Regions from separate parts of the Rouxiella sp. Mn2063 genome, predicted to be linked through region 4. Evidence: predicted binding sites of a transcription regulator. Region 4 holds the regulator's gene; each other region holds the start of a gene.
The links. Region 4 encodes CRP, which controls carbon source genes, mostly activating them, when cyclic AMP is high. Its sites were predicted from a motif close to ATGTGANNNNNNTCACAT; they were not measured.
Positions count from the first base shown of each region.

Region 1: a site for CRP is predicted at 1,797-1,814, ahead of cdd (cytidine deaminase). Genes of this name have one in related genera too.
Region 2: a site for CRP is predicted at 1,539-1,556, ahead of idnD (L-idonate 5-dehydrogenase). Genes of this name have one in related genera too.
Region 3: a site for CRP is predicted at 1,799-1,816, ahead of yrbN (protein YrbN). Genes of this name have one in related genera too.

Region 1 is NZ_JBMOUD010000003.1:34,432-37,605, reverse strand. It holds gene artJ (arginine ABC transporter substrate-binding protein) at 1-278, shown strand, start outside; gene artQ (arginine ABC transporter permease ArtQ) at 288-1,004, shown strand; gene artM (arginine ABC transporter permease ArtM) at 1,004-1,672, shown strand; gene cdd (cytidine deaminase) at 1,872-2,789, shown strand.
Region 2 is NZ_JBMOUD010000002.1:146,649-149,822, forward strand. It holds gene ACL9RG_RS04045 (isochorismatase family protein) at 1-299, opposite strand, end outside; gene idnD (L-idonate 5-dehydrogenase) at 445-1,476, opposite strand; gene ACL9RG_RS04055 (hypothetical protein) at 1,611-2,156, opposite strand; gene yfcF (glutathione transferase) at 2,537-3,172, shown strand.
Region 3 is NZ_JBMOUD010000007.1:33,884-37,057, reverse strand. It holds gene pnp (polyribonucleotide nucleotidyltransferase) at 1-688, shown strand, start outside; gene nlpI (lipoprotein NlpI) at 822-1,706, shown strand; gene yrbN (protein YrbN) at 1,823-1,903, shown strand; gene ACL9RG_RS12135 (DEAD/DEAH family ATP-dependent RNA helicase) at 1,893-3,174, shown strand, end outside.
Region 4 is NZ_JBMOUD010000002.1:403,777-406,950, reverse strand. It holds gene ACL9RG_RS05240 (LysR substrate-binding domain-containing protein) at 1-673, shown strand, start outside; gene ACL9RG_RS05235 (OsmC family protein) at 668-1,093, opposite strand; gene crp (cAMP-activated global transcriptional regulator CRP) at 1,402-2,034, shown strand; gene argD (bifunctional acetylornithine/succinyldiaminopimelate transaminase) at 2,138-3,174, opposite strand, start outside.

The sequences.
Region 1 (3,174 bases), on a different contig from region 4:
CTTACGACAGCTATCAAAATGCGGTTCTTGACCTGAAAAATGGTCGCCTGGATGCCGTATTCGGTGATACCGCAGTCGTTAACGAATGGCTGAAAAAAGACGCAAATCTGTCTACCATCGGCGAAAAAATTACCGATAAAGATTACTTTGGTGAAGGTTTAGGTATTGCTGTGCGTCAAAATAACGACGAGCTGCTTAATAAACTCAACGGCGCACTAGCCAAAGCGAAGCAGGATGGTACTTACCAGGCTCTGTATACCAAATGGTTTCCGAAGTAATCCGAACAAATGATTGAATTTCAACCTCTTGTAAGTGCCGCCGGGATGACCGTCGGCCTTGCCATTTGTGCCCTCATCGTCGGCCTTGTGCTGGCGATGTTGTTTGCTGCCTGGGAATCCTCTCCGTGGAAGCCTTTTAGCTGGATTGGTACGGCGTGGGTAACGTTACTACGTGGATTGCCAGAAATCCTGGTGGTGTTGTTTATCTATTTCGGTTCATCTCAGTTGCTATTAACGCTGTCTGATGGCTTTACGTTGAACTTTGGTCTGTTCCAACTGCCGGTAAAACTGCCCTTCGACAATGTCGAAATTAGTCCGTTTACCTGCGGTGTCATCGCCCTGTCGCTGCTGTATTCCGCTTATGCTTCGCAAACGTTGCGCGGTGCATTGAAAGCCGTGCCTTACGGCCAATGGGAATCTGGCTCTGCGCTAGGCATGCGCAAATCGGCGATCTTCTTTCGTTTGATCATGCCGCAAATGTGGCGTCATGCCCTGCCAGGTCTGGGCAACCAATGGTTGGTACTATTAAAAGATACCGCTCTGGTTTCACTCATTAGTGTCAATGATCTCATGCTGCAAACTAAAAGTATTGCCACCCGTACTCAGGAGCCGTTTACCTGGTATATCACTGCTGCGGCAATCTATCTGGTGATTACTTTAATTAGCCAACAGATCATCAAACGTATTGAGCTGCGTACCACTCGCTTTGAACGGAGTGCATCTTAATGTGGGGCTATTTACCTGAAGTCATTAAAGGTCTGCATACCAGTCTGACCTTAACGATAGCAGCACTGATTGTTGCGCTGGCGTTGGCATTAATTTTCACCGTAATACTGACGTTGAAAATCCCGGTGCTAAAACACATCGTGCGCGGCTATATCACGCTATTTACCGGTACCCCTTTGCTGGTGCAAATCTTCCTGCTCTATTACGGTCCGGGGCAATTTCCCTCTATCCATAATGTTCCGTGGTTATGGAACCTGCTATCACAGCCCTGGCTGTGTGCCATGTTAGCCTTGGCCCTCAATAGCGCAGCCTATACTACCCAGCTGTTCTTTGGGGCAATTAAAGCTATTCCGGCTGGGCAATGGCAATCTTGTGAAGCACTAGGGATGTCGAAAAAACAGTCGTTGCGTATTCTTCTGCCCTTTGCTTTCAAGCGCTCGCTGTCATCCTACTCAAATGAAGTGGTGCTGGTCTTTAAGAGCACTTCTCTGGCCTACACCATCACCTTGATGGATGTCATGGGACACAGCCAGATGGTTTATGGCAATACCTATGATGTGATGGTGTTTGGTGCCGCAGGCGTCGTTTATTTGTGCGTTAATGGCTTACTCACGCTATTAATGCGACTGATTGAACGCAAAGCGCTGGTATTTGAACGACGAGGTTAATCCTCCGCCTAAAACCGAAGTCGATATGGCTTCGGTTTTTTTTCACCTCATAAGCCTCGTCACCTGACCATTTCTTGCGTGACGTCTCACAAAAATGAAATTCATTACATCAATTTCATAAAAATAGTGACCAATATCACACAAAACGACATAAAAGCTGCCTATAGTAACTGGCCGTAACCTTATCAAGGATGTACAGATGCATACTCGATTTACTGAGGCATTTTCTAGCCTATCTTCCGAACTGCAATCTGCTCTTGAGCCGATACTCTGTCATGACAGCTTCCCTGCCATGTTCACTACCCAACAGGTTGCCACCATAAAGCTGGCAACAGGACTCGATGACAATGCGCTGGCTTTTGCTTTACTGCCACTCGCCGCCGCCTGTGCTTTAACCCCTGTTTCTCACTTTAATGTTGGCGCTATTGCCCGTGGTATTAGCGGCAATCTCTACTTTGGTGCCAATATGGAATTTAGCGGCGCCGCTATTCAGCAAACGATTCATGCCGAACAGTGCTCGGTTACTCATGCCTGGCAGCGTGGCGAGCAGCAGTTGGAATCGGTTACGGTTAATTACACCCCATGCGGTCATTGCCGGCAGTTTATGAATGAGCTTAATAGCGGGACAGGGCTAAAAATCCATCTGCCAAATCGCAACGTTGCGACACTAGCAGACTACCTGCCGGACTCTTTTGGTCCAAAAGATTTAAATATCAGCACATTGCTAATGGATAAGGTTGATCACGGCTATAAGATTCAGGCAAGTGATTTGCTCAGCCAACAGGCGTTGTCAGCTTGTAACCAAAGCCATGCACCTTATAGTCAGTCGCACAGTGGCATCGCGCTGGAAAGCGACAGTGGTGAGATTTATAGCGGACGTTATGCGGAAAATGCCGCATTCAACCCAAGTTTACCGCCGCTGCAGGCCGCCTTGGTGTTACTAAATCTTTCAGGTGACAACTGCTTAAAAATACGTCGGGCAGTATTAGTGGAACATCATGCGCCACAAATTAGCCAGCTTGCCGCAACCCGCGCGACGCTGGAAGCTTTAGGCTGCAAAGATCTGACTTTACAGACTATCGTAGCGACAGAATCCGGCGAAATATCGCCGCTCTGATAGTCATAGGTACCAGGAGCCAAACTCAATATCAACGAGAGCTGGCTCCCTATATTTGGTTAGCCCAAGAGTTATCCAGAGAATATTTTTGCACCAATGGCGTTCATTTATCTCAATCACGCATTTTTATTAGTTTATTTTGCTATTTTCCAGCCAAAAAATTGAGTCTTCACTTTCAACTCTGATAAAGTTTCATGCGCTAAATATATACCCACAACGCTGCAGCCCGAAGGATGACGGGTATATACCCTATAGACTTCGAGATGCAGCTAGGCGGCAATCGAGATAATCCCTAGGAGCTTAGATAACTAAGTGACTGGGGTTAGCGAGAGCAGCCAACAACGCTGCATTTCGAAGGATGACGGGTATTGATAGATTTAGAAAC
Region 2 (3,174 bases), 260 kb from region 4:
GATTGTTCTCGCAACCACGCGTCTAGTCCAGATTCAGTTAATGAATTATGGACGTGTTTATAAAACGTGGCCTGCGGCTGGTGGCTCAGAAACGCCATCGGCACAACAAAGCCGGAATCCAGAGCAAATGGCCCTTGGCTAACATGGAAGATATCCACCAAGGGTATGTTGCGTATGGCGCAGCCATCAATTAATCGACTAAGGGAATGCTGAAAATCCGGTAAGACTTCCGGTTGCCAGAAGTCCTTTTGTTCGAATGAACGTTGTACATCAATAATTAACAGGGCGCTATGTGTCATTTTCAGACCTCAATGATTTACGGTAAAACCATGTTGCGCCTGAAACGAAGAACGAAGAAGGTCAAAAACGGACATCATTATGACAGGGGAGGACGAAGAGAGGCTATGTAGCGTGCTACATAGCCTGGTTGTTATGAACCGTCGTTTAAAACACTAACTGCACCTTGGAGGCCTTACTTTTATCCAAGGCGAAATCCAGCGCGGTGGTAAATTGGTCTTGTGGATATTCGGCGGAGAGCAGCGGCATTGGGTCGATGACTTTATTTGCCAACCATTCAACGGCGGTGGCAAATTCTTCGGTAAAGCGGAAGCTGCCCACCCAGCTTATCTCTTTGGCAATAAGCATCATCATCGGGAAATCAGGCACCGCGCCACCCATACCGACTTGCACCAACGTACCGCGTGCTCGGGTCACTTCCAGACAGCGGCGAATTGAGGTGTGATGGCCGGAGGCATCAAAAGAGACGTCAAAATATCCCTTTTGCTCCTGATATGATGAAAAATCGCCGTTGGCGGCATCAATGGTTGTGTCGGCTCCCATACTTTTCGCCAGCGACAGACAGCGCTCACTTAAATCGGCGCAGACAATTTCCGCCGCCCCTTTGGCTTTAGCTGCTGCAACAATCAGGCTGCCAATGGGGCCCACGCCCGAGACAAACACCTTTTTGCCGTTGATGTCTCCGGCCTGATTGACCGCGTGAATTGCTACTGCCAGCGGCTCGGCAAACACCATTAATTGATCGCTCACCTGATTGTCATAAGCAATACATTGGTCGCTATCAACAATTTTATAGCCGGTAAATGCGCCGTTAATGTGCGGGAAGTACATCGCACTGCCGAAGAATTTCATGGTGGTGCACTGATTTTCATCACCAGAAAGGCAGTATTTGCAGGTTTTGCACGGCTTGCTAGGGTTCAGGGCGACTTTTTGGCCCGGCTTGAGCCGAGGAGTGTCGGATTGCTCGACCACCCCAACCACTTCGTGACCCAGAATCATTGCCTCGCGGACTTTAAAATCACCCACCTGGCCATGTTCGTAATAGTGCAGATCAGAGCCGCAGATACCCCCGCGGGTGATTTTTACCAAGGTGCCTTGTCCTTGATAATCGATTTGCTGGTTGATGACCGCCACATCTTTTTTCCCGGTAACTACGCAGGATTTTGTCTCGATTTTCATTGTATTGACTCGTCGCTTAACGGAGATTATTGCGCTAGTTAAGCGAGTTTTTATCTCGACAAATGTGATGGCGGTCACTTTAAACGCTGTTACTAAATGCTGTTACCTAGAACATGAAGTGACGCGGCTTTACATCACTTAGCATCGGCCTTCGCTGGGGTGATGTAACACTTGCTGTTGACCTGACTGTCTTTGTTTATTTCGTTCATATTATAACCTTTTTCCGTCAGGCTGATGACGCTGTAAGGCACCGGTTCTTGTTGTTGCGTTAACGATTGTTCATAGCTATTAATAAGACGCGATTTCATCTCGGCTTGTGCAGGATTATCCATGCCAGACACTTCGACATAGGATTGTTTAAATTCGTTATGGATGGATTCTTTTTCAAATTTGCTTTCAACCAGCGATTTTATATTCACCGTGACATCATTGCCTAACAGGTAAATGATCACCGTTTTATATAGCAGGGCATCCTTACTTTTTTGCACCACAAAGCCATTTTCGATGACTTTTATACCCACATTGCTGCCATAAAAAATATCGCTCAGGCACAAGGTACGATCGCCAGTACGTAATTGATTAAACCGAGATTTAATTTGCGCTGTGGTAGAAGCCAAGGCCTGGATCGGCACGGCTAAAGTCGCCATTATTGCGATGGCTAACGTCAATTTTTTCATCATTTTCTTCCTGAACATGAACAACCCAACCAATCTATCAATATCGTCGTTTGGGGGGAGGAAACGGCTAAACGTGGCGAGAATAAATAATATGTATTATCAAAACGCCTATATTTAACACTGGTTATATACCCAATAGACTTCGAGATGCAGGTAGGCGGCAATTGAGGGAATTCCCAAGAGCTTAGATAACTAAGTGACTGGGGGACCGAGAGCAGCCAACAACCCTGCAACTTGAAGTATGACGGGTATAAGTCATAAAGCACACAAAAAGTGCCTCCGGCAGAATAACTTAAGGTAAATTTTCATTTATTCTCGTATGACTTACTCTACTTTCTACGTTATGTTTTTTCTCCGCTATTTTTATCTTTCCAGGAGCCACAATGAGCCATTCATCGCTGGTGCTTTATTCCGATGCTCAGTATTACAGTCCTTATGTTATGTCTGTTTTTGTCGCGTTAACGGAGAAAGGTATTCCTTTTGAGATAAAAACGGTCGATCTGGGGCAGGATGAGAATCTACAGGCAAACTATTCCGCTATTTCTTTAACTCGTCGGGTGCCAACGTTAATGAACGGCAGCTTCCTGCTGTCGGAATCATCCGCCATCACCGAATATATTGAAGAGTTATTCCCTGCGCCGATCTTCTCATCGCTGTATCCAACGAATCTGGAAAAACGTGCCAAAGCGAGAGAAGTTCAGGCTTGGTTGCGCAGTGATTTGATGCCTATTCGCGCTCAGCGTTCAACAGAAGTGGTCTTTGGCGGTAAAAAATGCCCGCCGTTCAATGCTGAGGGTCAGGTAGCCGCAGATAAACTGATCAATGCAGCCTTAACTCTGTTAGAAGATCGCAGCCATTTATTCGGTGAGTGGAGTATTGCGGATGCAGATTTAGCATTGATGCTTAATCGTCTACGCTTGAATGGTGATGTGTTGCCGGAAAAACTGGTCGCCTATGCGAATGCACAATGGCAACGAGAGTCGGTTAAAGCCTGGATAGCGCTGTCGGATACAAAATAGCC
Region 3 (3,174 bases), on a different contig from region 4:
TCTGTCTGACATTCTGGGTGACGAAGATCACTTGGGCGATATGGACTTTAAAGTGGCCGGTAGCCGCGACGGTATTACCGCGCTGCAAATGGACATCAAAATCGAAGGCATCACCCGCGAAATCATGCAGGTTGCTCTGAACCAAGCTAAGGGTGCTCGTCTGCATATCTTGGGCGTAATGGAACAGGCTATCGGTACTGCGCGCAGTGATATCTCTCAATTCGCACCACGTATTCATACCATCAAGATCAATGCTGATAAGATTAAAGACGTTATCGGTAAAGGTGGTTCTGTTATTCGTGCGTTGACTGAAGAAACCGGTACTACCATCGAAATTGAAGATGACGGTACAGTGAAAATCGCAGCAACCGACGGTGAGAAAGCGAAACATGCTATTCGCCGTATCGAAGAAATTACTGCGGAAATCGAAGTTGGTCGTATCTACCAAGGTAAAGTGACCCGTATCGTAGACTTTGGCGCATTCGTGGCCATTGGTGGCGGTAAAGAAGGTCTGGTGCACATTTCTCAAATCGCTGACAAGCGCGTTGAGAAAGTCACTGATTATCTGCAGATGGGTCAAGAAGTTCCAGTTAAAGTCCTGGAAGTTGACCGTCAGGGTCGTGTGCGTTTGAGCATCAAAGAAGCTACCGCACCAACCCAAGATGCCGAAGAGCCAGCAGCAGAATAATAATTTCTGTAACTTGTAGTTTACAGCCCCTGTCATTAGGCAGGGTGCTGTTCGTATCGCGAGTATAGGATATACTTGTGTATAGCAAGCGGGTGTCAGGACGATAACCCAATGTTTGTCTCTGGGAGTTGAAATGAAGCCTTTCTTGCGCTGTTGTTATATTGCGACAACACTTTTGTTGGCAGGATGCAGCAACCATGATTGGCGTAAAGACGAGGTCTTGGCAATTCCGCTGCAACCTACTTTGCAGCAGGAAGTGATCTTGGCGCGTATGGAACAGATACTTGCCAGTCGATCATTAACAGATGATGAGAGAGCACAGCTATTATATGAGCGCGGTGTGCTGTATGATAGTCTCGGGCTAAGAGCACTAGCGCGAAATGATTTTTCACAAGCGCTGTCTATTCGTCCTGATATGCCAGAAGTTTTTAACTACCTGGGTATTTACCTAACGCAGGCAGGCAATTTTGATGCTGCCTATGAAGCGTTTGATTCTGTACTAGAGCTTGATCCAACTTACAACTACGCGCGTTTAAACCGAGGTATCGCTCTGTATTATGGCGGCCGATACTCATTAGCGCAGGATGATCTGCAGGCGTTTTATCGAGACGATCCAAATGATCCCTTCCGTTCGTTATGGCTTTATCTTGTGGAGCGAGAAATCAATCCTAAGAATGCCGAAGTAGCGCTCCAGCAGCGTTATGACAAAGCGACCAGAGGGCAATGGGGATGGAATATCGTCGAATTCTACTTGGGCAAAATCAGCGAATCTACGTTGATGGAACGCCTCAAGGCGGAAGCTACGGATAACACTTCGCTCGCTGAGCATCTCAGTGAAACTGACTTCTATTTAGGTAAGCATTACCTAAGTCTGGGGGACAAGAACAGCGCTTCTGCACTGTTCAAACTGACGGTAGCTAACAACGTTCACAACTTTGTTGAGCACCGCTATGCATTGTTGGAATTGGCGCTTTTGGGCCACGAGCAAGATGACCTATCAGAATCGGACCAGCAATAGCTGACGAAACCAATCAGCCTGATTAACTGTGGTGCTATGCCATTTTTAATCGCCTTAACGGGCGAGGGTTGCTTTGTTCGTTTTATAATCTAATTTGAGCCGGTTCACACTTTTCAATGAAAATGACTGAAAATTTTCTCGACGAGTTATGTAGACTGGCTGCCATTATTAATGAGGCACGTGTACATGACTACTGAGTTTGAAACCTCTTTTGCTGACCTGGGGCTGTCCGCTCCTATCATTTCCGCCCTGACTGATTTGGGCTACGAAAAACCATCACCGATCCAAGCTGAATGTATTCCGCACCTGTTAAATGGTCGCGATGTTCTGGGCATGGCGCAGACCGGTAGTGGTAAAACTGCAGCATTCTCGCTGCCACTGTTGCACAACATTGATGCTTCCCTGAAAGCACCACAAATTCTTGTTTTGGCTCCGACCCGCGAACTGGCGGTTCAGGTTGCTGAAGCAATGACCGATTTCTCTAAACACATGCATGGCGTGAATGTGGTTGCTCTGTACGGCGGCCAGCGTTATGACGTCCAACTGCGCGCATTGCGTCAGGGACCACAAGTTGTTGTAGGTACTCCAGGCCGTCTGCTGGACCACCTGAAGCGCGGTACTTTGAACCTCTCTAACTTGAGCGGCCTGGTACTGGACGAAGCCGATGAAATGCTGCGTATGGGCTTCATCGAAGACGTTGAAACCATCATGGCGCAGATCCCGGCTGAACATCAGACCGCGCTGTTCTCTGCAACTATGCCAGAAGCGATTCGTCGTATTACACGTCGTTTCATGAAAGATCCACAGGAAGTTCGCATCCAGTCAAGCGTGACTAACCGTCCAGACATCAGCCAGAGCTACTGGTCTGTTTACGGCGCACGCAAAAACGAAGCACTGGTACGTTTCCTGGAAGCGGAAGATTTTGATGCAGCTATCATCTTCGTTCGTACCAAAAATGCCACGCTGGAAGTTGCCGAAACGCTTGAGCGTAGTGGTTACAGCAGCGCAGCACTGAATGGTGATATGAACCAGGCACTGCGTGAGCAGACTCTGGAACGTCTGAAAGATGGCCGTTTGGATATTCTGATTGCAACCGACGTAGCCGCTCGTGGTCTTGACGTTGAACGTATCAGCTTGGTTGTAAACTACGATATCCCAATGGATTCAGAGTCTTACGTCCACCGTATCGGTCGTACCGGTCGTGCGGGTCGTGCTGGCCGTGCTTTGCTGTTCGTTGAGAACCGCGAACGTCGCCTGCTGCGTAACATCGAACGCACCATGAAGCTGACCATTCCAGAAGTTGAATTGCCAAATGCAGAGATCTTGGGTCAACGTCGTTTGGCTAAGTTTGCAGCGAAAGTTCAGCAACAACTGGAAAGTAGCGATCTGGACTTGTACCGCGGCCTGTTGGCTAAGTTGCAACCAGAAGAAGAGTTAGAAATCGAAACTCTGGCTGCTGCATTGCTGA
Region 4 (3,174 bases):
AGTACAGCAAATCGATGCTATGTCAGCGGGATCGGTCAGCGTTGGTTTTTCCTCGTCGATGGGCATGCTCTTGCTTCCCCAACTTACTGAGCAGTTTAGTGAACAATTCCCGCAGGCCAAATTACGCGTTGAGGAAGGGCACCTTTTAACGCTCTTGCCTGCACTACGTGAAGGGCGTCTGGACATGGCGATAGATATTATCAGCCCTGACGTACCACTGACGGGACTAGCCAGTGAATCACTATTTATCACGCCAATATGCGTAATCGCACGCCGACACCATCCGTTGCAGCGCGCGACCAACATCGCGCAATTGGCTAAAGCGAGCTGGCTACTGCCCGACGATGACATGGGCTACTATCAAAAACTTAGCCAATCGCTGCTGGCAATTCCCTCGCGAACGGGGCAAACGGTATTGCATAGCAACTCTCTGTTATTTGGGTTAACACTGGTGCTTAGCGCTGATTATCTTACGTTGGGAACCGCGGCCATGTTCAGACTGCCGTTGATGCAACGTATGTTCTGCCCCTTGCCAATCCCGCATCTTCCAACAGTCGAGTACAGCCTGATTTACTCACAAAAAACGCCGCTAACCTTAACGGCGCGGCGTTTTATAGAATTAGTGCGTCATCGTTGCCAGCAACTTAGCGGACAAAACGACGACCTCTTATAATGAGGTATTCGCATCCTGCGGGTTAATCACTTCAAAGCTGTGCGTAATGGTGGCGGCTTTACCCAGCATCAGCGATACCGAGCAGTACTTCTCCGCAGACAGGCTGACCGCACGTTCAACCACTTTATCGGTCAAACCAGTGCCTGTAACAATAAAATGCAGGTTGATGCGAGTAAATAAACGAGGCGCTTCTTCACGACGTTCTGAGGTCAGCTTCACCTCGCAATCCACCACATCGTTACGACCTTTTTGCAAAATAGACACCACATCAATGGCGCTACATCCACCAGCGGACATCAACAACATTTCCATTGGGCTTGGCGCTTTATCACCCGCATTTCCGTCCATCAATACCTGATGACCTGATGCGGATTCGCCTAAAAACGTCAACCCTTCGACCCACTTTACCCGTGCCTGCATCTCTTTTTCTCCCAGCGAATATTCCCCGACAGACTACCCTTTTAGCCTAAAAATGCAATGCAGGGAGATCGCCGTCATGCTGAAGCGAGACAACAGGAGACACTAGGGCAATCCTGTGTTACAAACAAAGCGACAGAAACTTATCAGCAATTTCCGGCTCCGGTTTTCATAGTGACACCCCTTTTTTGAGGGATATCGCTCCGCCTGTCGCTTGCAGTATTGCTGATCTGTTCATATGCTAAAATGGCGCTTATTTATAAAAACGCCGTACAGGGAACTCAGACGGTAATAACAGAGGATAATAGCTAATGGTTCTCGGCAAACCACAAACAGACCCTACTCTCGAATGGTTCCTGTCTCATTGTCATATACACAAATATCCATCTAAAAGTACGCTGATTCACCAAGGTGAAAAAGCCGAAACGCTTTACTACATCGTGAAAGGTTCGGTTGCCGTGCTGATCAAGGATGAAGAAGGCAAAGAGATGATCCTCTCCTATCTGAATCAGGGAGATTTCATCGGCGAGCTTGGTCTTTTCGAAGAAGGCCAGGAACGTAGCGCTTGGGTACGGGCAAAAACTGCCTGTGAAGTGGCAGAAATTTCCTATAAGAAATTCCGCCAGTTGATCCAAGTGAACCCGGATATTTTAATGCGCCTTTCCGCGCAGATGGCGAACCGTTTGCAAGTGACTTCTGAAAAAGTAGGAAATCTTGCATTCCTTGATGTGACAGGCCGTATTGCCCAAACTCTGCTTAATCTGGCTAAACAGCCCGATGCCATGACCCACCCAGATGGTATGCAGATCAAAATCACTCGTCAGGAAATCGGTCAGATCGTCGGCTGCTCACGTGAGACAGTTGGACGTATCCTCAAAATGCTCGAAGATCAGAACCTGATCTCCGCACACGGTAAAACAATTGTCGTTTACGGCACCCGTTAATTCACCGCCAGCATTTATTAACCCTGAATAAAATCTTAAAGAAAAAATGGCGCAACAGATAATTCTGCTGCGCCATTTTTATTGGACTCTTTTAAGCCAGATATTAAACGCCAACAACCTGAGCAACCGCCTGTTCAAAGCGCGCCATACCTTCCCGAATATCATCAAAATCGATCACTAATGACGGGGCAAAGCGCATCACATTTGTGCCAGCCACCAAGACCATCACGCCTTGTTCAGCCGCGGCGGCAAGGAACTCACCAGCCCGGTTTTTATAAGCTTCTGACAACTCAGCGCCGATCAGCAAGCCTTGACCTCTAAACTCCTGGAAGACCTTATATTTGTCATTGATAGCCGTCAGCGCCTGTAAGAAGGCATCACGACGTTCATCAATGCCAGCCAATACTTCTGGCGTATTAATCAAATCCAGCGCCGCTTCGGCAACCGCACAAGCCAGCGGATTACCACCGTAAGTGGTACCGTGTTTGCCCGGTGCCATTACCGAGGCGACCTCTTCGCTAGTCAGCATCGCGCTCACTGGGAAACCACCGCCCAACGCTTTGGCCGTCGTGAGGATATCTGGCGTGACGCCATAATGCATATAGCTAAACAGTTTGCCGCTGCGCCCCATTCCGCTTTGCACTTCATCAAATACCAGCAGCGCGTTATGCTCATCGCACAGGTCACGTAAACCTTGCATAAATTCTTGGGTAGCTGGCGTTACACCGCCTTCACCTTGAATCGGTTCGACGACAATGGCACAAGTGTGGGAGTCGATAACCGCTTTAACCGCGGCCAGATCATTGAAAGGTACATGGACGATATCAGCAGGCTTGGGGCCAAATCCGTCCGAATATTTTGGCTGTCCACCGACTGAAACGGTAAACAACGTGCGGCCATGGAAAGCATTGTGGAAGGCAATAATTTTGCTTTTGTAAGGGCTATGGCGAGCAGATGCGTAGTAACGCGCCAGCTTGAATGCAGCTTCATTAGCTTCGGCACCCGAGTTGGCGAAAAATACCCGGTCAGCAAAGGTGGCATCAATTAGTTTCTGTGCCAAACGCAAAGCAGGCTCATTGGTAAAGACATTGCTGACATGCCACAAGGTTTCACCTTGTTTATGCAGCGCTTCTACCAAAG